DNA from 3 places in the Exiguobacterium sp. s39 genome. Region 1 is predicted to be linked to each of the others. Evidence: riboswitches for the same ligand, from Rfam matches in the RefSeq annotation. Region 1 holds a riboswitch; each other region holds the start of a gene.
What was found. A riboswitch is a leader RNA that binds a small molecule or an ion and turns the genes downstream of it on or off. The one in region 1 is predicted to bind thiamine pyrophosphate.

Region 1 (8,085 bases):
CCGTTCGATCCGCTCGAGTGCTCGTTCCATTGATTTTGCTTTACGGAATAATTTCTCACTCGGTGGAGACGCTTCGTTTGCCCATTGCCGGAGTCGACGAATCGCTTCCTTCATTTTCTTTATTTTTTTCTGTTGCTCTTGGTAGGCGTGGAACTGTTCCATCAAGCGACGTTCTCGTTCGACGACGAACGCGCTGTAATTCCCTATATAGGTTGTCAGTTCACCGTCCTCGAGTTCAACGATCGAGGTGACGACGGCGTCTAAGAAGACCCGGTCGTGAGAGACGAGCAGGATGGTTCCTGTGTAGTCCCGTAAGAACTGCTCTAGCCATTCCACGGCAGCTAAATCAAGATGGTTCGTCGGTTCGTCAAGAATGAGCAGATTTGGCTCCATGAGTAACATGCGACCGAGACAAATCTTCGTCTGTTCACCACCGCTCAACTGGTGGAAAGGACGAGTGAGTAACGGACGAAGGTGTAACCCGTTCACCATGCGCTCGATTTTCGAGTCGAGTAGATAGCCATCCTTTTGTTCGAACGCATTCGTCGCTTCCGCATATCGTGCGAGTAACGCATCCAGATTCTCTGGTGCTGTCGCCATCATTTGCTCCAACTGTTGCATCCGAGAACGGATCGCGAGGATGTCTTCAAACGCTGTCCAAAGGACGTCGAGTCCGGTCATCGTCTCACTATATACAGGAAGTTGTTCCAAATAGCCGATCGTCAAACCGCTCTTTTGATAGATGACACCACCGTCCGGTTGCTCAAGGCGAGCGAGCAAGCGGAGTAATGTCGTCTTGCCACTCCCGTTTCGTCCAATTAGACCGACACGGTCGTGTTCGTTTAAGAAGAGGGAAACATCCGTTAAGATCGTTTCGCCTCCGAATTGTTTGGTTAGGTGTTGAATGTCGCAAATCATCATAATCAATTGATCCTTTCGCGCGCATCAAAAAAAGGAGAGCGCAAATAGCACTCTCCATCACGTGTGAAAGATGCGCTTTGCTGTATTTTTCAATCATGAAGTTCTAAAAAAGGGCAGACGGGTGCCTTAGAACGCCATTCCATGAAAAATCGCGCGCAACAGATACAATTGTTCCATCAACCAGTGTTTGCACGCGGCAAAGTCCATCTTTTCACACCACCTTTCGTTTCAGATATCTCTAGTTTACTATTTTTTTGTCAGTTACGGAAGTCTGAATTATTTGAACACGCCAGCGATTGAACTGAAGAAGTCACTGAGTCCATCGAATAATTTAGCGAAGAAACCTTTCGTTTCTTCTGATGTTGCGAACGCGTGGATGTCTTGCCCCGCATTTTTCAAACCACTCTCGATTTGTCCCCAGTTGATGTTCGCTTGCTCCATTTGATTGAATAGATTCGTCAACCGGTCCATTTGTGCGTCAGACAACTGGATATTGTTGTTTTGAATGACTTGGACGATCAGGTTTTCGATCTCGACTTTGGTTTCCGGTTTTTGATTGGCGATCTCAGCCTTGATCTCATTCATTAAGTCAGCGACTTTATCCGTGCCGACCGTTTTTCCGACGTCTGATGTGACCGATAATTCTTGCTGTGCTAAATCCTTGCGTTCGTCACTTAACTTAATTCCAGTCTCAGCGGAAGTTTGATCGTACGCTTTCATGATTCCTGTCAGTGCCGATGTCCCGGTCACCTTGTAGGGAGAAGTGATCGTGATATCGGCATCTTTGACACCCGCTGTGACGAGAGCGTTGAGATACATATCCTTTGTCACCCATGTGATGTTCTCCGTCGAGACGGAAAGTCCATCACCTTTTTCCGTCAGTTCGATCTTAGCCGACGAATACATGTTGCCACCTTTTTGCGACTGTGGAATGTTTTTCCCGAGATATTTTTCTTCGTCAGCAGAAGTGGCGATGATCGGTGTGATGCCTTCCGGTGCATTGAGACGGGAAAGCACCCATGCTTTATCCTTTGCGCCGAGCGACTCCCCGAGTGTGACGATCGTCTTATCGACGACTTGTTCGGCAGATGCGGCTGTCGGGAGTAATAGAGCAGAAGCGATAACGGCTGACGCCATGATTTTTGTTGGTGTATGCATAATGAAATCCTCCAATTGTAAGTAACAGAATGAATTATAGTATCAGGTACTAAAGTTAGTGTACGAGAACGAAAGAAGTTCGGAATCGGTCTGTAGATGGAGACGGCATCCGTCTTCTGACACTCCATAGTATAGCGAAAAGAGGACAACTTGACTTCCATTTTCAGCATGCTATAGTGGATGGGAATCGAATAATGACCACTAGGGGAGTCGGTAGACCGACTGAGACGAACGAAGACGTTCGGACCCTTTGAACCTGATTAAGTTCGTACTTACGGAGGGAAGTGGCGTCAAGTCTTGTTCTTCTTGCGCCATGCCCGTGTGTTTCGGGGTGGTGTTTTTTCGTTTCATACTAAACGAGGAGGATGAGATCATGACATTCACACAAGAAATCAAACAAGCGGCACAAGCGTATTGGGATAGTAGTTTTACGCACCCATTTGTACAAGGAATCGGGGAGGGGACGTTACCGCTCTCGAAATTTCGGCATTACGTCATGCAGGATGCCTATTACTTAAAACACTTTGCGAAGATTCAAGCGAAGGCAGCGTCAAAAGCAGACGACTTCGCGACGATCGCGACACTTGCCGAGCATGCTACTTCGACTTACGAGGCAGAGTTGAGCTTACATCAATCATTTTTTGAGCCGCTCGGTATTACGGAAGCAGATCTTGAAGCATTTGAACCGGCACCGACAGCATATGCGTATGTCTCCCACATGCATCATGCGAGTGAAGGAACGCTCGGTGAGACGATTGCTGCCATCTTGCCATGTTACTGGTTGTATTATGAAGTCGGACAGCAATTACTGACGTGTACTCCGGAAGAAAAAATCTATCAGCAATGGATCGACACGTACAGCTCGGAATGGTTTGAAAAGGTCGTCTTTGAACAGATTGCACGGCTTGATGCGCTGGCGGAACAAGCGAGCCCGATGGAACGCGAGCGGATGAAACGTCATTTCGTGACAAGTTGTTACTATGAGTTACTCTTCTGGCACATGGGGTGGACGGAAGAGACGTTCACGTCGGTCTACGAAAAGATTCCAGCACGCCCGGTATCTTCTTAAACCAGTAGATGGTAGAATTAGGAATACCATCTGGTGAAAGTAGGGATTGGAATGGAAATCGTAGTCATCGCACTCGTGATCCTCGCGGCATATGCTATGCAACGAATGCTTGGTAAAGTCAAAGTAAGATTTGTAGGACTTATCATCCCAACGTTGATTGTGTTATCCGGTATATCCGCATCGACTCGAAACTTCAAGGTAGCGTATAGCATGGGAAGCTATATTTCTGCTGTTCTTGTCATCGTCGTCTATGCACTGCTGACTTATTGGTTATACCGCGTCTACCATCGTGCGAAAGAAGAAACTGAATATCCGTATCAATCATTAAAAGACCGAGGCATCCTTTAAGGAGCTTCGGTCTTTTGGTGTATCACGTCATCATTTTTTCCAGTTTTTAAAGCCGTCACCGAATTCGAGATGCAGTTGATCGGTAAAGACACCGTTCTGAAAGACCGGCACATCAACCGGTAAAGTGCCTTGCGGTTTGAACGTTCCGAAGATCGCTCGGATACCTGCAGGCAGGTTCGGTCCCGCTGATTTTAGATTGCCTGCTTCGGAGTCTGGACCGTTTGGATCGCCTTTGAAGCCATAGACGAGGACGTGTGCCGGTGCGTCCGGTTGAACGGCGACATCGTATGGGTTACGGAGACTGAGCAGGACGGATGGTGTATCCGTTTGTTTCGCATAGCGGAAGATCGAAGCCGGAATCGCTTGTTCTGGTGCAGTAGGTAGTAGTTTAGCACTCGTGTTGACGTTGGAACCGACGATGATGTAATCTGCTGCATCGAGTTGCGCCCGTAATGTCGGGTTTTGGTCGAGCGGTAGCGTAGTAGCCGAGTAATTCGCTGTCATCACGTGCCAGTTCCGATTCTTCGGTAGGGAAGCGATCGTTTTTTTCATGCTGTCCGTTTGATCCGCCGCAGGAGCGATCACAAGAACATTTGCGTTCTTTTTCGGTTTGAATGGTAAGGTCCGCTGATAATTTTTCACGAGTGTGACCGCGGCTTCCGTCATCGCACGTTCTTTTGCTTTATGCTCGGGACTACCGACGATTTGGTTCGATTGCGCGATTTTTTCAGCTAGGGATGTCGTGTCAGTCGTACCGTTCCAAATTCCGCGTTCTGCTTTCAGTGTCAGAATCCGCTCAACCGATTGATCGATCCGTTCCTCTGAGAGGCGACCATCTTTGACTGCTGCGATCACATCCTTGAAAATCTGATCGAGCTTTGTGACATCTTGCTCGGAACGAAGGATCGTCGGCATGAGCGCGATGTCGACTCCAGCGTCAAACGTCTTTAAGACGGCTTCTGATTCCGTGAAGTTGTCGGCGATCGCCTGCATGTTCAACGCGTCTGTGATGACGATGCCATCGTAGCCAAGTTTTTCGCGCAGTACGCCCGTGATGACATCATCCGATAACGTCGCAGGTAAAGGGAAGGTACCATTTGTCGACGTGACGACTTCAGGTTCGATTTGCGGCATCCCGATGTGTCCTGTCATGATCATATCGATGTCTTCAGCAATAGCTCGCTTGAACGGTACGAGCTCGACTTGTTCTAGCTCCTGCAGGGATCGGTCAACGACCGGTAATCCATAGTGGGAATCGGTCGCCGTATCGCCGTGACCCGGGAAGTGTTTGGCGGTCGCCGCGACACCTTCAGACTGAATTCCCTTCATCAAAGCGGAACCGAGTGTGCCGACGAGCTCCGGATCACTCGAGAACGAGCGGACACCGATGACGGGATTTCCAGGGTTGCTGTTGACATCAAGATCCGGACCGAAGTTGACATTGATGCCGAGTGCACGCAGTTCCGAACCGATGATGTGACCGGCATCATTCGCATATGCACTACTACGGGTCGCACCTAACGCCATATTGCCGGGTAAGTTCGTTCCTGTTCCGAGCCGAGTGACGATGCCGCCTTCTTGGTCGATCGTGACGAACAGCGGAATATCGTTGCTGTCGTCTTGTTTGACGACTTCTTGCAGATCATGAACGAGTTTCGTCGTCTGTTCGGTTTCGCTGACGTTCTCAGCAAACAAGATGACGCCGCCTAAATCATAGCGATCGATGATGTTCGCGACTTCTGGGGCAAGCGACGTATGATTGCTGCCATTCCACTGTCGGAAGTCCGGCATGATCATCTGCCCGATTTTTTGTTCGAGTGTCATCGTGTCGATTTTGTGACTGATCCGATCGGCTGAAGATCCTGCCTCTGCCATGACGGGTAAACTACTTGAGACGAGTACTGCTGCGAGTCCGGCTGTTAACGTGAACTGTCCGATTTTTTTCATGATGTACGTCCTCCTTTAGTCAAACCGTGACTGGAATTCTTTTCAATACGGACAGTATAGCAAGGTGTTTGTTTTAAAACAATATTTTATTTGTAAACGATTTCAAATTGAAATAAATTTCAAACGTGTTTTTAGACAGACTGACTTGAATGAAAAAAAGTGACTCCCCCTGAAGAGGAATCACTTTCAAGTAAAGTCGATCGATTGATCAGCTATAGCGTTCCACGATGCTTGTCAGCTGACGTTCGACGAACGATTGATCCTGCAATTCACTATTGGACAGACGCAGTTTGATCATTGACTCATCCGCACCAGCCATTTCACTGAACAATGATCCGAGACTGTGCGCACGACGATCGACTTGGACGATTAAATCAATCCCAGACCCGTCTTGAAGCATGATGATTTCAATCTCATCCAGTTTATGAGCGTAGTGTGTATTGCGAGCTGAATATTCAAGCTCCTGAGCAATCGGTAAATCTTTCCGGAATCGTCCAGGTAATTTTTCCGTGTCGGCTTTTTTCAATCGGAAGCCAAGTGACTCCATTGCATCTAAGACTGTTGCTTGGTAGCGGTTTGCTTCGACGATGACAGCGTCACGGTCAGATGGATCGACGGCTTGAGCGATGTCGAGTCCCGTCTCGATCCACGATTTCGATTGACTGACGGAGAGTGGCGTATTCAGCGGGACGCGTAATGTAAAGGGAATTTCCCGCTCGACACCCGCTTCAATCGTGAACTTCGCTTCATTTAAGGCAAATCGGTCGAGCGTAAAGGTCGTAAACGTCGTGCTATCATTGACTTCTTGTTTGTACTGCGTGTTGAATTCAAGATAAATTCGATCAATTTCTTGATCGACGTTTCCGCCTTTGATATGGACGACACCGTGAATTTGACCGCCTGGTTCACAGCGGTCATCCGTCAAGCGTGTATCGACCGTAGCAGCACCAATTCCGATTTGCGATAGAATTTTTTTGAACATGATGAATTCCTCCTTTTGATTACGTACGAATGATGAAGCGTGTAAACTTGTCGAACAGGTACGAATTTGCTACAGTTTCGAAAGAACATCAGAAAAGGACGGGACGACTAGTGGAACTACATGAATTAAAAGCGAGTCTTGCCTCGCAAATCACGCAAGGAACACTGATCCATGCAACGATAAGTAATCCGCGTCAAAAATCAAATGATCTCCGACGAATCAAGGTAAAACCGATTCTATTAAGAGATACGGTGATGATGCAGGTAGAGTTTCAATTTGAACGCGTTATGAAGCATGAAAATATTTTAATTGACGATTTCGTCGGGCGACTCGATGACTGGTTCACGGAATTCCGCCAATTCTTATTCCGTTTTGAAGAAGAGGAATGGCAATTCCAGCTCTCGAAAAAGCTGAAAGTCGCGCTCAAGACATCCAAAAAGGAGCCGATGAAAGCTCTCTTGTCGCATGACCGCAAAAAAACCTATCTATTAGAAGACGGTGTGCCGGTTCCGTTTCTGATTCGCTTAGGCGTCATGACGGAAGCGGGTCAAGTCAAAAAACAGAAGTACGATAAGTTTAAACAAATCAATCGCTTTCTTGAATTTGTCGAGGATAGCATTGCTGCCTTGCCAAAAGGAAAAAAACTCCGGATCTTGGACTTCGGATGCGGAAAATCGTATTTGACGTTTGCTCTCTATCATTATCTAAAAGTCGTCAAAGGATTCGACCTCGAAGTGACAGGTCTTGATTTAAAGAAAGAAGTCATCGAAGAATGTACGCAAATTGCGCGTGATCTGGATTATACCGATCTGACATTCCGCGTCGGGGACGTTCATGATTACACAGGGGAGACGGAAGTCGACCTGATGGTGACACTTCACGCTTGTGATGTCGCGACGGACGTCGCACTCGCACGAGCTGTCGACTGGAATGCATCAGTCATCCTGAGCGTACCGTGCTGTCAAAAGGAATTGAACCGTCAACTGGACTGTTCGCCACTCGATGTCATGCTCCAGCACGGACTGATCAAAGAAAAATTCGCATCACTGGCGACAGATTCGATTCGTGCCGAGTTGCTAACACTGGTCGGATATGAAGCGCAGTTGCTCGAATTCATTGATCTCGAGCACACACCGAAGAACATCTTGATTCGAGCATACAAACAAAACAAGCGACCAACGGAAGAGAAAATCGATCGTTACATCGCGTTCCGTGATTTGTTGCATGCCCGACCATTTTTAGAAACTGAATTAAGCGGCAGACTTGGACAGATTTCACCGAAACTCGTACAATAAGAAGGAGAACGAATCAAAGGAGGCAATACGATGGATTTCCAAATGTATTTTGAAGATGTCGTCCAAACAGCCCGCAAAGAAGCGCAAGCTGCTGGATTTGAAGAATTAACGACTCCAGAGAGCGTGGATGAAGCAATGAAACGCGAAGGGCTAACACTTGTCCTTGTCAATTCGGTGTGTGGATGTGCTGGCGGGATCGCCCGTCCTGCTGCAGCGTACGTTAATCGGAAAGAGGGCATCAAGCCCGATCATTTCGTCACGGTATTCGCTGGACAAGATCGCGAAGCGACAGACCGTGCGCGTGAATACTTCGAAGGTTATCCACCTTCATCTCCGTCATTTGCATTAATGCAAGATGGAAACAT
Region 2 (8,085 bases), 660 kb from region 1:
CCTAGTGACTATATTTTACCATAATTTCTAGAATAGACAGAATTTTCTATAATACTTTAACATTAAGATGTTTAACATATCTTGACTCGGGAATATTAGATGCATGCACGGTCAATCTATTACTATGGGGGTTTTATGATGGGTACATTCATTCAAGCAGTTGATGGCACGAAAATTTATGTCGAGGATGTCGGGTCGGGTCAACCGGTCGTCTTTTTACACGGCTGGCCGGCAAACAACAACATGTTCGAGTATCAAAAGAATCTGCTCGTCGAAGAGGGGTACCGTTACGTCGGAATCGATTATCGCGGTTATGGCAAATCAGATGCGCCGGCAACGGGATACGATTATAAGACAATGGCGTCTGACGTCAATGAAGTCATCGAACAGCTGAAATTAACGAATGTCACGTTGCTTGGCTTCTCGATGGGAGGAGGAATCGCCTTGTCCTATCTCTTGCAATACGGAGATTCAAAAGTTAGTAAACTTGTCCTCGCAGGAGCTGCGGCACCTGTCTTTACACAGCGAGATGGCTATCCATACGGGATGACGAAAGAAGAAGTCGATGCGTTGATTGCCGACACGAAACAAGATCGTCCGTCGATGCTCAAAGGATTTGGGGAAATCTTCTTTGCGAAGGAGCATCCAGAACCACTTCAACAATGGTTCCATGGTCTTAGCATCGCCGCTTCGTCCCACGGTACGATTCAGTCAGCAATCGCATTACGTGATGAAGACTTACGTGGAAAACTCGAGAACATCAAAGTCGATACGTTGATCATCCACGGTAAAAAAGACCAAGTTTGTCCGTTCGAGTTCGCGGAAGAAATGCAAAAGGGAATCCCACATGCACGACTTGAAGTCTTCGAAGAGAGTGGGCACGGTATGTTGCTTGATGAACAAGAGAAGTTCAACGAAACGTTACTCTCGTACGTTAAAGGAAATCAAACCGTCTAATCCAACAAGCCATGGACACCCGTCCATGGCTTGTTTTTGTGTACAGAAAAAAGCGTGCGCCGGCGCACACTTTTAAGGGCGATACTTCCGCATGAACCGTTGATCGATCCAGCGCTTCAGGTACCAACCGAACGGGTGAGTCGAATACTGATTGCCATACATTGAAACTGCATGACGTGGTCCCATCGATAAAATCGTCAAATAGTTCGTTTGCGGACGATAGGTTTGCAGTGCCTCTTCCTGGACGTACCGTAAGAGATTTGCTAGTAAGATTGGTGCTTGCCGGACAGCTGTGACACCGTTCTTTGGAATATCGGGATAGGCGACGAGGGTCGCCGCGTCACCCGCAGCAAACAGACTTGGATGATTGAGCGCTTGCAACTGTTCATTGACGAGTAGGAACCCGTCTTCCGTATAGAGCTTGCTGTCTGCAAACAATGCCGGTGCTTTCGCACCCGTTAAGCGGATGATCGCATCCGACTCGATTGGAGAGTGATGCTTGAAGCGGAGTGGTGGTTCGTCATCTATTGGACGTTCTCGGATCCAATATACATCGAGTTCTTTTAACCGTCTCGCAATCGCTTCCGCTGCGGGGTGTCTTGAAAGTAACTCTGGATCCGTGATCAGTGTGATCGGTACACCCGCTGCTTTTAAGGACGCCGCCATCTCGACGGCCGCTGCACCACTTCCAATCAAGACTGGACGCTTTGCTTGTTGCAGACGCTTTAATGTATCGGGTAACCGGTAGTTCGGTTTAATCGATAATCGTGTCGTATCTTCCGCCCAATCGAACGAGCCAATATTCGTCGAGACGACGTCATAGGTGTAGCGTCTGCCGGATGCACCGAAGACGAGCTTTTCATCGGGGTCGATTTTGATGACGGTCTCTTCGATGAACTGTTTATCATTGGCGCGACACAGTGCGGCGACGTCGATACGGATCTCATCGATATCGTACGTTCCGTCAGCAAGTCCGGAGTACATGCCCGAGTAATATTGGTACGTCGAGGCATTTAAAATCAGCCACTCGACGTCTTCTGTGGGTCCATTGGTAATGCAATGCAGGTGAGCGTGTCCTGCACCAATCAAAAGGATTCGTTTCATGTCGTTCTCCTTCAATCTGTCTTGCTAGAATGTACCCGGATACGGGTGGCGGTAATCATAGCCAAAAGACAAGACTGATGAACAGGAGGATGACCATGAGATAGATAACATCCTGGCGCTGAACGACTGGCACTTCATAATATGTCCGTTCTGCTGAAAAATGACGGGCTTCGAAAGCGATCGCCATCCGTTCTGCCCGCTGGATCGATCGCGAGAAGAGCGGTAAGCCGATTGATAGGAACGCATCACCAGGAAAGCGACTGTGAACGTTCTGAATCATCCGGACTTGCCGTAAGACGCGAACTTCTTCGATCAAATGTGGAAGAAAGCGGATCCCGGCAAGAAATCCGTACGCGAAGCGAGGCGACACCTTTGCTTGGTGAATCAAGCTCATCACGAACCGGGTCGCATCGGTCGTCGTGACGAAAGCGAAACTTAAGCAGACGAACGTTGCCATCCGTAAGGCAAGTAACCAGCCGTGCATGACACTTTCCGATGTGACATGAAACCAACCAAACGACCATAGAGGATTCGTTCCTTTGCCGAAGGCTGCCATCATCCAGAACGTCAATAAGAATAATAGACTGTAAGGTGCGAGTCGTTTCAAGAAATCGCGAGGACCCCACCCGGAGAGGAGTAGCAGCGCGATAGCAAAACTCAGGAACACCAACGTCTTGATCCAGTCGTTCGTTGCAATCAAGGCAAACATGATCAAAAACAATCCGCTACCCTTGATGACAGGATTGAGTTTAGCGAACGGTGACGCGTTCGTCTGCATGGCGCTTCACCTCCTGGAATTGGTACGAAAGTGGACGTTGTAGCTGACAGCGTTCGAGTAACGGAACATCAGCGAATAACTCGCTCGGACTTCCGTCAAAGGCAATTCGGCCTTGCTCCATGACGAGGACACGATCCGCGTATCGGGCGACGAGTTCCATATCGTGTGTTGCCATGACGAGTGTCGTTCCGTTTTGTTGTTCCGTCAACAACTGTTCCATGAGCCGCCGTGTCGTCAATCCGTCCTGTCCGAACGTCGGTTCATCGAGCAACAACACATCCTTCGTCTGCCCGAGCATCGTCGCGACGCTGAGCCGTCGTTGTTGCCCCGTACTAAGCGCAAGCGGTGACTGCTGTTTGACAGATGCGAGTTCCAGTCGTTCGAGCAACGCTGTGCGCTCATCACTCGTCGCTGCCCGGTGACTCCAGTCGATTTCCGCTTCGACTGTCAGTTTGAGAAACTGCAGATCCGGTTGTTGAAAGACATAGCCAACGTGCTCATAAAAGCGTCGCCGGGAGTAACGCTGAGCCGGACGTTCTTGGAACCGATATGTTCCTTGATGCGAGAGCAACCGACCGAGTGTTGCAAGCAACGTACTTTTCCCGGATCCGTTTGCCCCGAGCAGCATCACCCATTCTCCCGTCTTCAGGGAAAATGTCGCATCGGTCAGCGGATAAGGTGCTTTCGTCGATAATGCAGCGACGTGTAACAAGGGAGTGCCTGCTGTAGCGACTGAGGGAAGCACGTGAAGTCGCGCCGCTTGTGGTCCATCTATGGGTAACGTCTCTAACGTATACGGATACAAAGATGGAACAGCGACCCCTTTCGATTGAAGATGTTCATAAGCTTGCGGAAACAAATCCTGTGGATGTGCCGTTGCAGTCACCGATCCGTCCTCAAGTAAGACGATCTGATCGATATATGGCAAACAGACATCGAGTTGGTGTTCAATCAAGACGATCGTTAAATCGTGTTCTTTCTGAATCCGAAAGATCAACGCCATCAGCTCGTGTTGCCCGATCGGGTCAATCTGAGCCGTTGGTTCATCGAGTAATAAGATCGTCGGCTCAAGTGCCAGGACCGCAGCGAGCGCGAGGCGTTGTTTCATCCCCCCGGATAGACTCGCGATTGGTGTCGAGAAGGGGAGAGGGAGACCAACGAGTGCGAGTAAGCGTTCAATTCGTTCCTCCATCTCTTCGCGTGGAATCGACCGGTTTTCTAAGCTAAAAGCGATTTCGCGTCCGATCGTTTCCATGCAGAACTGTTCTTCTGGGTTTTGGAATAGCACTCCGACCGAACCGGACCGGGTAACGGTTCCCGTCTGTTCGACTTCAATCGTCTCTGGTGTCAGTCCGGCTAGGGCATGAAGCAGTGTCGTCTTGCCACTCCCGCTTCGTCCGAGCAGAAGGGTCGTTCCGTGTTCGATCGTCAGCGATACATGATCGAGCACCGACTTCATCTGACCGGGGTAGCGGATGCTGAGATCGTCGACAGTAATCATGCGACTTCCCGTTTCGCACGTCCGGCCGCAAACCCGTTCAAGACACCGGTCGCAACAAGGCGACGGACGAGAATCGCTGCAAGCAAGCCGCCCAGTAATGCGCCACTAATCAATTGTAAGCCAGTTGTCGCAAGCAACGTCGTCGTCGTGTAGTAACCGAATCCGTTCGCGATCAGACTATAGACAATGCTACCAATCGCGGCTCCAACACCCGATAACATCAATGTCCAGGTGTCATAACGGCGATAACGCGTCATCGCAAAGACGAGTTCCGCACCAAGCCCTTGGCATACCCCGATGAGAAGAGCCGATAAACCAAAGTGACTACCCGTGAACAGCTCGACGGCTGCCGCGACGATTTCCGCGATGAGAGCGGCACCTGGTTTTTGAATGATTGCTGCGACGAGCGGGCTCGCGATGATCCAGATCCCAAACATCCAGTTGGCACCGACAGGTCCGAAGATCGCAGACATCGGTAACCAGAGTGTTGACCAACCGAGATAGATGACCCCGCAAGCGACGGCGAGCATCATCATGACCATGATTTCTTTCATTTTCCAGTTTTGCATTAGGTACGTCCTCCTTAGAATGGGGGAGACGCCAAAAAGACCGCCCTCCGTAAAAAAGAGAGCGGTCCTCAGAAAAACTGCGCGCAGCAGGAGTCATTGGATGTGATCGCTCCACTTTCCTACGCTAGTATGAACTAGATCAGGTTCGAAGGGTCCGAAGTGAATCGTCTCAGCCAAATGGGCTCCCCTAGTGGATATGGTAATAGGTGATACGCTGTTCACTTTAGGCAATCTTCTGTCTATTGTCAAGACACAAAAAAACGATACGCCACGAAGGGCGTATCGTCAAACGACTTATTTGTTGTCTTCGTTCTCTTCTTTTGCTTCTTCTGAAGACTCTTCCGTAGCTTCCGCTTCGTTGTCTTCACCAGCTTCCGCTTGTGCCTCAGCTTCTGCTTCTTCGATTTCCTCAAGCTCTTGTTCAAGCGTTGATTCGACGACAGCTGCGACTTGAATGTCGCCTTCTGTGACGATACGGAAATCTTTTTGTTCTGGAAGATCAGCAACAGAAATCGAATCGCCGATTTCGAGGTTCGTGACGTCGACTTCGACGTTCTCTGGTAATTTATCTGGTGTAGCTGCGACTGTTACTTTAAAGAGTGTCTGTGACAGGAATCCACCGACTTTAGCGCCAGCTGCTTCGCCGACGAGTACGACATCTGCTTCAACTTCTGTCTCTTCATCCATTTTAACGGCGATGAATTCAACGTGATCGACAGTTGGTGTGAAGACATCCATATCACGACGGTTGATCAAGACGTTAATATTTTTACCGTCGAGTTTCAGTGAAATCAAGACGTTCTCACCGTTTTCTCGAACGATTTTAAGCAATTCTTTTTCTTCAAATGCGATTGGTGTACTTTCCACTTTGTAACCATACACGACACCAAGAGCTTTTCCTTCATGACGTAATTGTTTACGGAGTGAGCGTGGACGTACCTCGCGTTTTTCGGCTGTTAATTTAACTGACATGTTCATTTCCCCCTTGAATTTGGTATAGCCCTCAAAAGGTAATGAATGTAGGAGCAGGACAAGTCCTGAACAATTTAAATATGCTAAGACAATCGGTTTCAGACTCTTTTGAATCTGACGCTTTCGTGACTTTGCATTTCTCTCCCAGGTCATTACGCTGATATTGAGAAACATGTGTGAGTAAGTCACCGGTTTGATGCGGTGCTAGTGAGTTTATACCCCTATGTTTTAAATCCTTAAACCTCTAATTTTTATTTTTTAAAGTCGAAAGACCTCCAAACCGCTTGAAATCAAGGGTTAAGAGGTCTTTCATTTTTTTCATTTTTTATGGTGATGCGTTGGTTTTCACGGACTAATACACGGATGAGACGTTCGATGTGCCGCATCGTCGTCTGTCCCATCGTTGAGATTTGGAGCCATTGATTATGGACGAGATAGTCGCTTTCATACTGGACGTGATAGCCCTGAATCCGAAGAGCGTCTCCTAAAGCGGTTGCCGACGGATGAACGATCGTCAGAATTCCCGGCGCTTGCGCTTCTTGAGTCGCAAGCAGGTTGAAACCAGTAGCGCGAACGGCTTGTTCGAGATAGGTCATCTTGATGGCTGCTTGATCGAGATCAAGGGCATCGAGCGCTGCCTGACAAGCCAGCAACAAGTTCGATGAGCCGGAAAAGGCGACGCCTTCCGCATAGAGTCCGAGATCCAGATAACGTGGAACACGTGGAGAAGGTAGGATGCAGTCTGTATGACCGATGAACGCAAGACCCGGTAAACCCCCAATTGCCTTTCCGGAGACGGTCGTGACGAATCTGCAGCCAGCGTATGAGAAACGTCCGGTCCCGACGGCGCTGATCGCATCGACGATGAGTGCGGTTCGTTGATCTAATAGCGATTTTACCGCATCGAGATCGTAGAGAACGCCCGTAGACGTCTCACAATGCGTCAACCAAATCCAGTCGTACTCCGTTTGATGCAGTTGACTTGCGAGTTGTTCCAAGTCGATCGGGTGACCGGACGGAAGCAGGTGGATATCAAATGACTTTCCTGCTCGTGCCGCGTGATCGATCAAGCGTTGACCGAACTCGCCACCGTTTAGAATCAATCCATGTCCACTCAGTTGTTGTGCGACAATATCATTGGCGAGGGTGCCACTGCCAACAGCCATCGAGACATATGGCAAATCCAGCAACTGACACATCCGACCACGTAAATCTTGATCGAGCTGACGCATCGAGGCCGTCCGATGCGGACGCGGTGCTTGTTGTGCCGCTTGGCGGACTGTTGGTGCAACCTCGACTGGACCGGCTAGAAAATGCAGAGGACGTAAAACGTCCGCGATGACGGATCGTTCATATGTTGCGCGCGACAACAACATCGGTACGAACTGGGCATCGCCACTACCAAGCGTTGCTGCGATTGGTGTGAAGCCGAACCGCGCATATAGTTTAGCTTCCCGTGTCGTACCACTGATATAGACATGATCAATCGTTTCCCGCTCCAAGTAGACCATCAAAAAGCGCATCAATTGCATGAACGTACGACTATTGCGGTACTCGGGACGAACGCTGAGTAAGCGGATTTCCGCTGGGTCCGTCAGTGTCTCATCTAACGTCACGCCTTTTTCTTCAAGTGAAAAAGGGCGATGCTTCCGAATGGCAATCATCGCGACGAGTCGATCGTCTTCCTTGCCGATCAGATAGGTATTTTGATCATGAAACCGGTCAATCCGTTTCCGTTCGGTGTTCGGTTGATGTTGCGGAATCTCTTCCGTGAAGGTGAGGTAGTTCAGTTCATGGATTGCTTCCGCGTCCGAAGCGGTAGCAATGGAAAAGTCGATCATGAGACGTCCTCCTTATGTAATGACTGGCTTGTGAAGTGCATCATGAGCCCACAGGACAAGTAGACTTACAGCAACGGTACACAAGATATTGATGGGTCCCGCGTTAAAGTAGACAGGGAGTAACGGGAGCAGAACAACCGGAATCAGCCCCGCTTTGACGCTATCTTTCGTTACGAGATAAGACAGACCGAGTATGCCTAGTCCGGCAAGATATGCCCACGGCGTTATGGCGAAGACGATTCCGGAAAATACGGCATACCCTTTACCGCCGCGTCGCGGATGAAACAACGGAAACAAGTGACCGATAAGTACGGCAAGAGCGACGGGATAAAATGCGTCTGTTAGCTGTAGTGCAAGAACCGT
Region 3 (8,085 bases), on a different contig from region 1:
TCTTTTATTTAAAGGAATGATTGCATGCACTCTCTTTGGCGTCAGCGTATTCTGCTGATTTTCTTGGTCAGCTTATTCGCCTCTATCCCGATCATCTATGCGTTATCCGGTTATCGGACGATTGCAACGATGACCGAGCAAATGAAGGATCATGATATACCGTTAATCAATCAGGTAGATCAGTTGGTCGAACACAATCGAGATCGTGCTAATGCGGTTCGTGGTCTCTTATTGTATGAAGATAATCGTTATATCGAACAATATTACTTTTCAACGTCTAAAATCCATGATTTGCGCAATAGTCTGAACCAATCGTCGACTACTCCAGGGACGATTAAAGATCTTCTTCGTCGCAACAATGTCTGGGAGTCCGAGATTGAACGCGTGTTTGTTGTCTATGAACGTCAAAGTCCAACAGCCGCAAAACGTCTTGCTAGACAGTCGACTCAGACGACTCAAACGATTCTCGAAGACTTATCCCGTGTGAAAGATGATTTGTATAAAACGCTTCAAGCCAAATTACAACAATCAGATACTTTAATCGCTACATATAAATGGATGTGTCTTGGTCTCTCCATCCTGTCCTTTTTATTGATTAGTGCCACGGTCTTTTTCTTCCACCACTTCGCTCCAAAAGGATCAGAACAATCGTCTTTAGAATAAACGAAAAGCGCAGCTAAAGCTGCGCTTTTCGTTTATTCTAAAGACTCATTCAGGCATTGCTTTTCCCTCTTGTACATGTTCCATCGCCATATGTACAAGCGATGACACATGATGGTCATCCAAGGAATAATAGACGACTTTACCGTCTTTTCGAAACTTGACGAGTCCTTGTTTCAACAAAGATCGAAGATGATGCGACGCTGTCGCGATCGAACAGTCGACAGAGGCCGAGACATCACAAACGCATAGTTCTTCTTCGATCGTCAGCGCATAAACGATTCGCAGTCGTGTCGCATCCGAAAGAATCTTAAATAGCTTTCCGATTTCAAGCGTCGGAATCGTATCAACGATATGTCCGATTTCAGACGCACGTTGTTCATCAATCGCAATCGTTTCACAACGGGGAATGTCCATGTCCGTCACCTCGTTTCTACTTATATTGCACCATGAGAAACGGGACATTGCAAGTTCAGCGCATTCGTCTGCGAATGAGCCAAAACACGAACCATCCTCCTACGTAATCTCCAATATCCCAGACAATTCGATTTTGATCGACAGCGCGTACGCCGATGTCAATGACTTTCGTGCTTTCTAATCGATTCGTATAACGTTGACGAAGTCGCGTCGGAATCGGTAGATGAAGAAGTGCCCGGTAATAAATATCTAAATGAGTATGTCCCCAAATTTCCGTCGCAATCGAGCTCGTTTTAATATACAACGGACGTTTGTAGCGTCTTTCATACTTTTCTTTCAATAAAAGGGCCATCTCATAAGATATACGATTAGGATGTGGAAATAAGACTTTTCCTAGATGGTAGATCCCCTGATTATCGACTCGAATGATTTGTGGTTCTAACCGATATCGAATCCAATAGCCGCGAAAACGGATCGTCTGCCATTTCAATACAATCACCTCTGAACGGATTATACCCTGTTCTGAAGTGATTGATGCCATTCACGCACAGCATCTGTCATTTGCTGCGCAGCGAGTTGCCGATCTTCTTTAGCAAAAATTTCTGAGATGACGGCATACCCTTCTAGCGGGATAGGCAGAGAAGAGACATTCGTTGCTGTGATTCCACCAATACCGATTAGGGGTAATCGTACAGCTTCCCGAATCGCCTGAAGCATCGTATGCGACATGGAATCAGCGTCCGCTTTGGATGACGTCGTAAATAGAGACCCCACGCCTAAATAAGATGCTCCGTCTCGTTCTGCTTCAATCGCTTGTGCAACGGTTGCTACCGACACACCAATCACGGCATCTGGTAAAAGGCGACGTGCTGCGGTTAAAGGAATGTCTTCTTGTCCGATATGCAAACCAGCTCCGACGAGTAACGCGATATCGATCCGATCATTGATGATCAAAGGAATGTCGTGCCGATCCGTGAGTGCTTTCAACCGAACTGCCTGATCAAAGAATTCCTTTCCTTGCGCTGTTTTTTCCCGTAATTGCACGATCGTTGCACCACCTAAAATGGCTTCCTCAACGACCGTCTCGATCGCGACTTCAGGATGGTACCGACGATCCGTCACTGCATAGATGGAGTAATCAATTGACACGTTCTGTCACCTCCACAAGATCTTGTACCGTCATGAGGCTGATGGCATTGAACAACTCTCGTTTAAAATCACCAAGACCTTGCGCGGAGGCTGCTTGTTCTCCTGCTTTTCCCATGACGAATGTTCCGTGAACAGCCGCCTCAAACGCTGTATATCCTGCACCGAGGAAGCTCGCAATCAAGGAGGCCGTCATGCAGCCCGTACCCGTGATATCTCCTAGACGAGGTGTTCCTACATGTAATTCCATTTCGCGCGTTCCATCCGTGATATAGTCGTTCGGACCTGTCACGACGAGGACAGATTTGTGTTTGCGAGCGAATGCACGAATGCTTTCTCGATCCATCATTGTATCTCCCGCAGCATCGACTCCCTTAGTTCGCCCATCTTCCCCAAGTAACGTCTTGATTTCAGAAGCATTTCCTTTAATGACCGTACACCCGAGATCAATGAGTTCTTTAGAAAAGGCAGTACGTAATGTCGTTGCCCCTGCTCCAACTGGATCAAGAACGATCGGGACATTCAAACGTCCCGCTTCACGTGCTGCGAGTCGTTGAGCTGCTTGCATGTCTGCATCGATCGTACCAATGTTTAAGACAAGAGCTTGTGCGAGTCTAACCATCTCTTCTACTTCACGAATGTCTTCCGCCATGACGGGTGATGCTCCAACAGCGAGTGTGACGTTTGCGCAGTCGTTGATCGTAACCGTGTTCGTCAGATGGTGAATGAGTGGTTTGTGTTCAAGAATGGTCGTAAACATGTGTATCCCTCCAAAGTGAGTGAAAATGATGTGTCGGTCCAATACCTTGTCCGAGAGCAAATCCATGACGAATTGCCTCCGTGACATAGTTTTTCGCCTGTCGTACACTATCTTGTAAATCTTCTCCAAGCGCCATCCGTGCTGCAATCGCTGCAGATAAGGTACAACCAGTTCCATGAGTATGTTGATTGTCTAACCGTTCCGATGTGAAACGGTGTTCCACTTCCCCATCAAACAATAAATCCGTTGCAGCTCCTGAGAGATGTCCACCTTTTAGTAATACTGCCCCTGTCTGTGTAGCCAATTGATGCATCGCCAGTTGCATTTCCTCTAGATTGGTCACTGATTGTCCTGTTAACCGCTCCGCTTCCGGTAAATTCGGTGTAACGAGTGTCGCAAGCGGCAGAAGTTCTGAAATCAATGCTTGTTCAGCTTCCGTCCGCAACAGGGCATGACCACCTTTAGCGACCATGACGGGATCTAATATGATAGGAACTGTCTGTTTGCGGAGATGTCTAGCAATGACTCGAATCGTCTGCGCATTCGAGACCATCCCGATTTTGATCGCATCGACACGAATGTCTGAAAAAATCGACGTTAACTGGGCATCTACGATTTCTGGGGATAACTCTTCCACCGCTTGAACACCCAACGTATTTTGCGCCGTGACGGCTGTCAGGACGCTCATTCCATAAACCCCTAAAGCCGAAAAGGTTTTTAAATCTGCTTGAATCCCAGCTCCACCACCGGAGTCGGATCCTGCAATCGTCAGTACATGTTTCATGTTCTTTTCACCTTCCCATCGAGCAATGTAAGGGAGTCGTGACCGACAAAAAAAGCGTCGACCGCTGTAAAAAAGCAGTCGACGCTATACGAAAGCGTTATATACGCATTCCGGTATCCGTTCGGCTCAACTTTCCTACGCTGGTATTATCCAGTTCAGGTAATAGGGTCGAAAACAGATTGGTTTTCCTCTCAGCCGGATTCCTCCAGCTCCCCTAGTTGCTCAAGTATTCGTTTCGCCTTTACTGTAGCATAGAGAAGAAAAAAAAACGAGCCGAAGCCCGTTTTGATTACAGATATGCTAATGGATTGACTGCATTTAGAGGAGAAGAGGCACTGTATTGATAGCCTCCGACATGTAGTTCGAAATGTAAGTGTGGTCCTGTTGAATTCCCTGTACTACCAAGTGTCCCGACTTGCTGACCTTGAGAGACCGTTTGTCCTGCACGAACCGATAATGAACTCATATGTGCGTAGACAGTCGTGTACACTTGTCCATCGAGGAAGTGAGAAATCATGACATGATTGCCGTAAGGTCCACCACCTGATGCTGTAATGACCGTTCCAGCTGCTGCAGCGACGATTGGAGATCCGACCGAACCACTGAAATCAACACCGTTGTGGAACGTATAACCGTTCGCGCCGCTTGCTGGTCCGAATCCTTGTGACACTCCACCAGAAGACGGTCGAACGAATTTCCCTCCACTCGAAACAACCGGCGGGGCAACAGAATCAGTTGATTCTGAACTCTTACCTGCTTGTTTTGCTGCTTGAGCATTCGCTTTAGCGGCTTTTTCGGCTGCCGCTTTCTCCGCTGCTGCTTTTTCAGCCGCTGCTTTAGCAGCTGCCTTCGCTGCCGCAATTGCACGTTCTTGCGCTTCGAGAGTCGCTTGAAGTTCTTTTGCGTCTAACAGTTCTGTCGTGAACTTCGTCTTCCCTTTTCGTAATTTCTTCAGCGTGGCACTACGTTCTTTCATTTGAAGCTTTAACGCTTTCTTTTGTTCAAGCAATACTTTCTTTTCTTGCATTTGCTCCGCTTTTTTCTCAACGAGCGCTTGTTTTGCTTCTCCTAATTTTTGTTGCGTTGCGATGTAATCCGAAATCATTTTATCGTCTTGCTCAGCGATTTTTTTCCCCGCCATGACACGGCTGAATAAATCACCTAAATCCTTCGATCCAAAAATGACTTCTTCCCATTTAATCGAATTTCCATCGTTCTCTTGGAAAACACGCAAACGATCACCGAGTAGTTCTTCCTGTTTCTGTAACATTTCTTCGTAACGGACGATGTCTGCCTTTAACTCATCGATTCGAACGTTCAACTGTTCGATTTGTTTATTTTTTTCAGAGACTTGGAAAATCTTTTCGTTGATTGCTGCGTCAATTTGATTGATTTGACGTTGCTCTTTTGAGATTTTAGCTTCTTGTTTTTTGATCGCTTTTTCAAGTTTACGTTGTTCAGCGGCATTTTCAGCTTTTTTTTCTTTAATGGTCGCTGCTGCGATCGGTTGTGTTCCTGTTATAAGTAATGCTCCTAAAACAATGGTAGAAATTAGTTTTTTTAGCATATATCGTTTTCCTCACTTATGTTTTTTTCATATTTTATTATAGTATTCAAGTTTCTCTCATATCTGAAATAGATTATAGCACCGTAATCGTTTCAAAAAAATTTCATTTACATTTCAAATGAAAACGGTTTTTTGTAATATACGATTTGTTTTTTGAAAATGACAAAAAAAAGAACCGTTGCATACGCAACGATTCTTTACGATTAAAGCATCGACAATGGATTGACTGAGTTAGCTGGACCAGTTGCACTATAGCTGTATCCACCAACGTGAATTTCGAAGTGGAGGTGTGGTCCTGTTGAATTTCCTGTACTACCTAACGCGCCAATTTGTTGACCTTGGCTGACACGTTGACCAGCACGGGCATTGAGTGAACTCATGTGAGCATATACTGTCGTATATGTCTTCCCGTTCAATTGGTGAGCGATCATGACATGATTTCCGTAAGGTCCGCCACCTGATGCTGTAATGACTGTACCTGTTGCAGCTGCCACGATCGGCGTACCGACTGGACCACCAAAGTCAATTCCGTTATGGAACGTATATCCGTTCTCTCCGCCTGCAGAACCATAACCTTGTGTAACAGTTCCAGCAGTTGGATGAATGAACAGACCACCTGATGATGGTGCTGGTTTTGGTGCAGCTGGTTTTGGTGCAGCTGGTGCTGGAGCAGGCGCAGCTGGTGCTGGTGTAGATGGTTTTGGTGCTGATTGTTTCGTCGAACCAGAAGGTTTTTCCGATTGTGCCGCTTTCTCTTGTGCTGCTTGCTGAGCTGCTGCTTCTTTAGCAGCTTGCTCTTCTGCTGCTTTTTGTGCTGCTGCTTGCGCTGCTTCAGCCTCTGCTCGTGCTTTCGCTTCACGTGCCGCTTGAGCTTGACGCTCTTTTTCGAGTCGAGCTTCACGTTCACGTGCTGCTTTTTCAGCAGCAATCGCTTTTTCTTGCGCAATCAGAATTTGTTGGACTTCTTTTGCATCCATCAATTGTGTTTCGAACTTTTCTTTTTTCTTACGTAGTTCTTTTAAGCGTTTATTCCGCTCTTTTAATTGTGATTCAAGGTCCGCTTGTTGACGTTTTAATTCTTTTTTCTCAACTACCAACTGCGCTTTCTTTTCTTTTACTTCTTGCTGCGCATCCGCTAATTGCTTTTGCGTATTCTGGTAATCCGTGATCATTTTATCATCTTGTTTTGAAATGGATTTCCCTGCCATGACACGGCTTACGAGATCACCAACGTTTTTAGCACCAAAGATGACTTCTTCCCATTTAATTGAGTTTCCATCATTCTCTTGCATGACACGAAGACGATCACCGAGTAGTTTTTCTTGGCGTTTTAGTTTCGCTTTATATTTCTCGATTTCTTTTCCAAGTTCAACGATTTCACGTTCTGTTGCTTTGATTTGACGATCCTTTGTTTCGACAGCAAAGATTTTTTCGTTCAACGCTTCGTCTAGTCGATTGACTTCTTGTTGTGTTTTAGAGATTTTTTGACCTTCTTGATTAACAGAAGACTCTAAGTTTTTTTGCTTTTTAGCATTGTCTTGTTGCTGTTGTTCGTTTTTGGCTTTCTGTTCACTTAAATCGTCAGCTGCTGCAAAATGAGGTGCTGATGAAAGAACCAGTGCGGAAACGATGAGCGACGCGAACGTTTTTTTCATGTAGTATTCCCTCTTTTTCTGTAGTGTATGTTTTATGATTTATCGTAGAGTATTTAAGTTAAATTTAAATTCTGTAATAGTTTTTCTTTTTTATAAGAACGTTTTTGATTATAGCATTCATTCCTCTTCCATAATATTTCAGTGATATTTCATTTTAAATAAATCTTTCCTCTTCTATGTAATAGAAACATTTGGAAGGTAACTCATCGTTGCAACTTTGGAGTGTTTTTGGGAAACTGAAGCGAACAGAAGGAGGATATCATATGAAATTAGACCACACTGGAATTGCCGTTCGCGACATGCAGGAAGCCATTTCATTTTATACAAACGTACTTGGAGGAATTTTAACAAAAGAGTACTCGAATCCTGCGCCTGGTGTCGCTTCCAATATTGCGGTCATCGAGTTCGATGATGCGCACATCGAGTTGTTAACGCCAACAAGTCCGGATAGTCCGATCGCTCGTTTTTTGAAACAACGTGGGAAAGGTGTCCACCACATTGCTTATCGTGTAGAGAATTTAGATCAAGCGATTGAAGAAGCAAAACAACAAGGCTTAACATTTTTAGAAGATACGTATCGAACGACGCCATTCGGACGACGATTGATTTATATGAATCCTCGTCATTCACACGGCGTCATTACGGAACTCTGTGATTATCCAGAAAATCTATAAAAAATCAGCACTGCGTTATCGCAGTGCTGATTTTTGTTCTATACCATTAGCCAAGTTTTGCAACGATTTCCCGATTGAATGCAGGAATATCATCTGGTTGACGACTTGAGACGAAATTATCGTCAACGACGACTTCTTCATCTGCAAAGTCCACACCAGCATTTTCTAAATCGATTCGAATCGATTTATAACCTGTCATTTTTCTTCCTTTGACGATTTTTGCATTAATCATCAATTGTGGTCCATGGCAGATCGAGAAAATCGGTTTTTTCGACATATCGAATTCTTCGACGAATGAGACGAAACGCTCATCTTCTCGAAGTAAATCTGGTGAAAATCCGCCTGGAATCAGGAGAGCATCGTAGTCTGCTGCTGAAGTCTCATCAATCGAGAGATCAACATTTACTTTTGCCTCTTCCTGT

Region 2: another riboswitch for thiamine pyrophosphate. It lies ahead of KNQ11_RS04980 (ECF transporter S component); the one in region 1 lies ahead of tenA (thiaminase II).
Region 3: another riboswitch for thiamine pyrophosphate. It lies ahead of thiD (bifunctional hydroxymethylpyrimidine kinase/phosphomethylpyrimidine kinase); the one in region 1 lies ahead of tenA (thiaminase II).

Annotation. Positions count from the first base shown of each region.
Region 1 covers NZ_JACSNA010000001.1:277,886-285,970, forward strand. The annotation lists gene abc-f (ribosomal protection-like ABC-F family protein) at 1-921, opposite strand, end outside; gene KNQ11_RS01430 (DUF1002 domain-containing protein) at 1,198-2,079, opposite strand; TPP riboswitch at 2,273-2,379, shown strand; gene tenA (thiaminase II) at 2,453-3,148, shown strand; gene KNQ11_RS01440 (hypothetical protein) at 3,200-3,496, shown strand; gene KNQ11_RS01445 (glycoside hydrolase family 3 protein) at 3,527-5,443, opposite strand; gene KNQ11_RS01450 (sporulation protein) at 5,652-6,425, opposite strand; gene KNQ11_RS01455 (class I SAM-dependent methyltransferase) at 6,536-7,720, shown strand; gene KNQ11_RS01460 (BrxA/BrxB family bacilliredoxin) at 7,751-8,085, shown strand, end outside.
Region 2 covers NZ_JACSNA010000001.1:938,803-946,887, reverse strand. The annotation lists gene KNQ11_RS05000 (alpha/beta fold hydrolase) at 139-957, shown strand; gene KNQ11_RS04995 (NAD(P)/FAD-dependent oxidoreductase) at 1,030-2,061, opposite strand; gene KNQ11_RS04990 (energy-coupling factor transporter transmembrane component T family protein) at 2,117-2,839, opposite strand; gene KNQ11_RS04985 (ABC transporter ATP-binding protein) at 2,811-4,340, opposite strand; gene KNQ11_RS04980 (ECF transporter S component) at 4,337-4,909, opposite strand; TPP riboswitch at 5,009-5,108, opposite strand; gene KNQ11_RS04975 (50S ribosomal protein L25/general stress protein Ctc) at 5,204-5,881, opposite strand; gene KNQ11_RS04970 (GNAT family N-acetyltransferase) at 6,172-7,722, opposite strand; gene KNQ11_RS04965 (glycerol-3-phosphate acyltransferase) at 7,735-8,085, opposite strand, start outside.
Region 3 covers NZ_JACSNA010000004.1:99,247-107,331, reverse strand. The annotation lists gene KNQ11_RS15010 (CHASE3 domain-containing protein) at 25-663, shown strand; gene KNQ11_RS15005 (ArsR/SmtB family transcription factor) at 709-1,077, opposite strand; gene KNQ11_RS15000 (hypothetical protein) at 1,133-1,576, opposite strand; gene thiE (thiamine phosphate synthase) at 1,588-2,226, opposite strand; gene thiM (hydroxyethylthiazole kinase) at 2,216-2,983, opposite strand; gene thiD (bifunctional hydroxymethylpyrimidine kinase/phosphomethylpyrimidine kinase) at 2,964-3,767, opposite strand; TPP riboswitch at 3,883-3,993, opposite strand; gene KNQ11_RS14980 (murein hydrolase activator EnvC family protein) at 4,057-5,334, opposite strand; gene KNQ11_RS14975 (murein hydrolase activator EnvC family protein) at 5,538-6,989, opposite strand; gene KNQ11_RS14970 (VOC family protein) at 7,253-7,663, shown strand; gene KNQ11_RS14965 (type 1 glutamine amidotransferase domain-containing protein) at 7,710-8,085, opposite strand, start outside.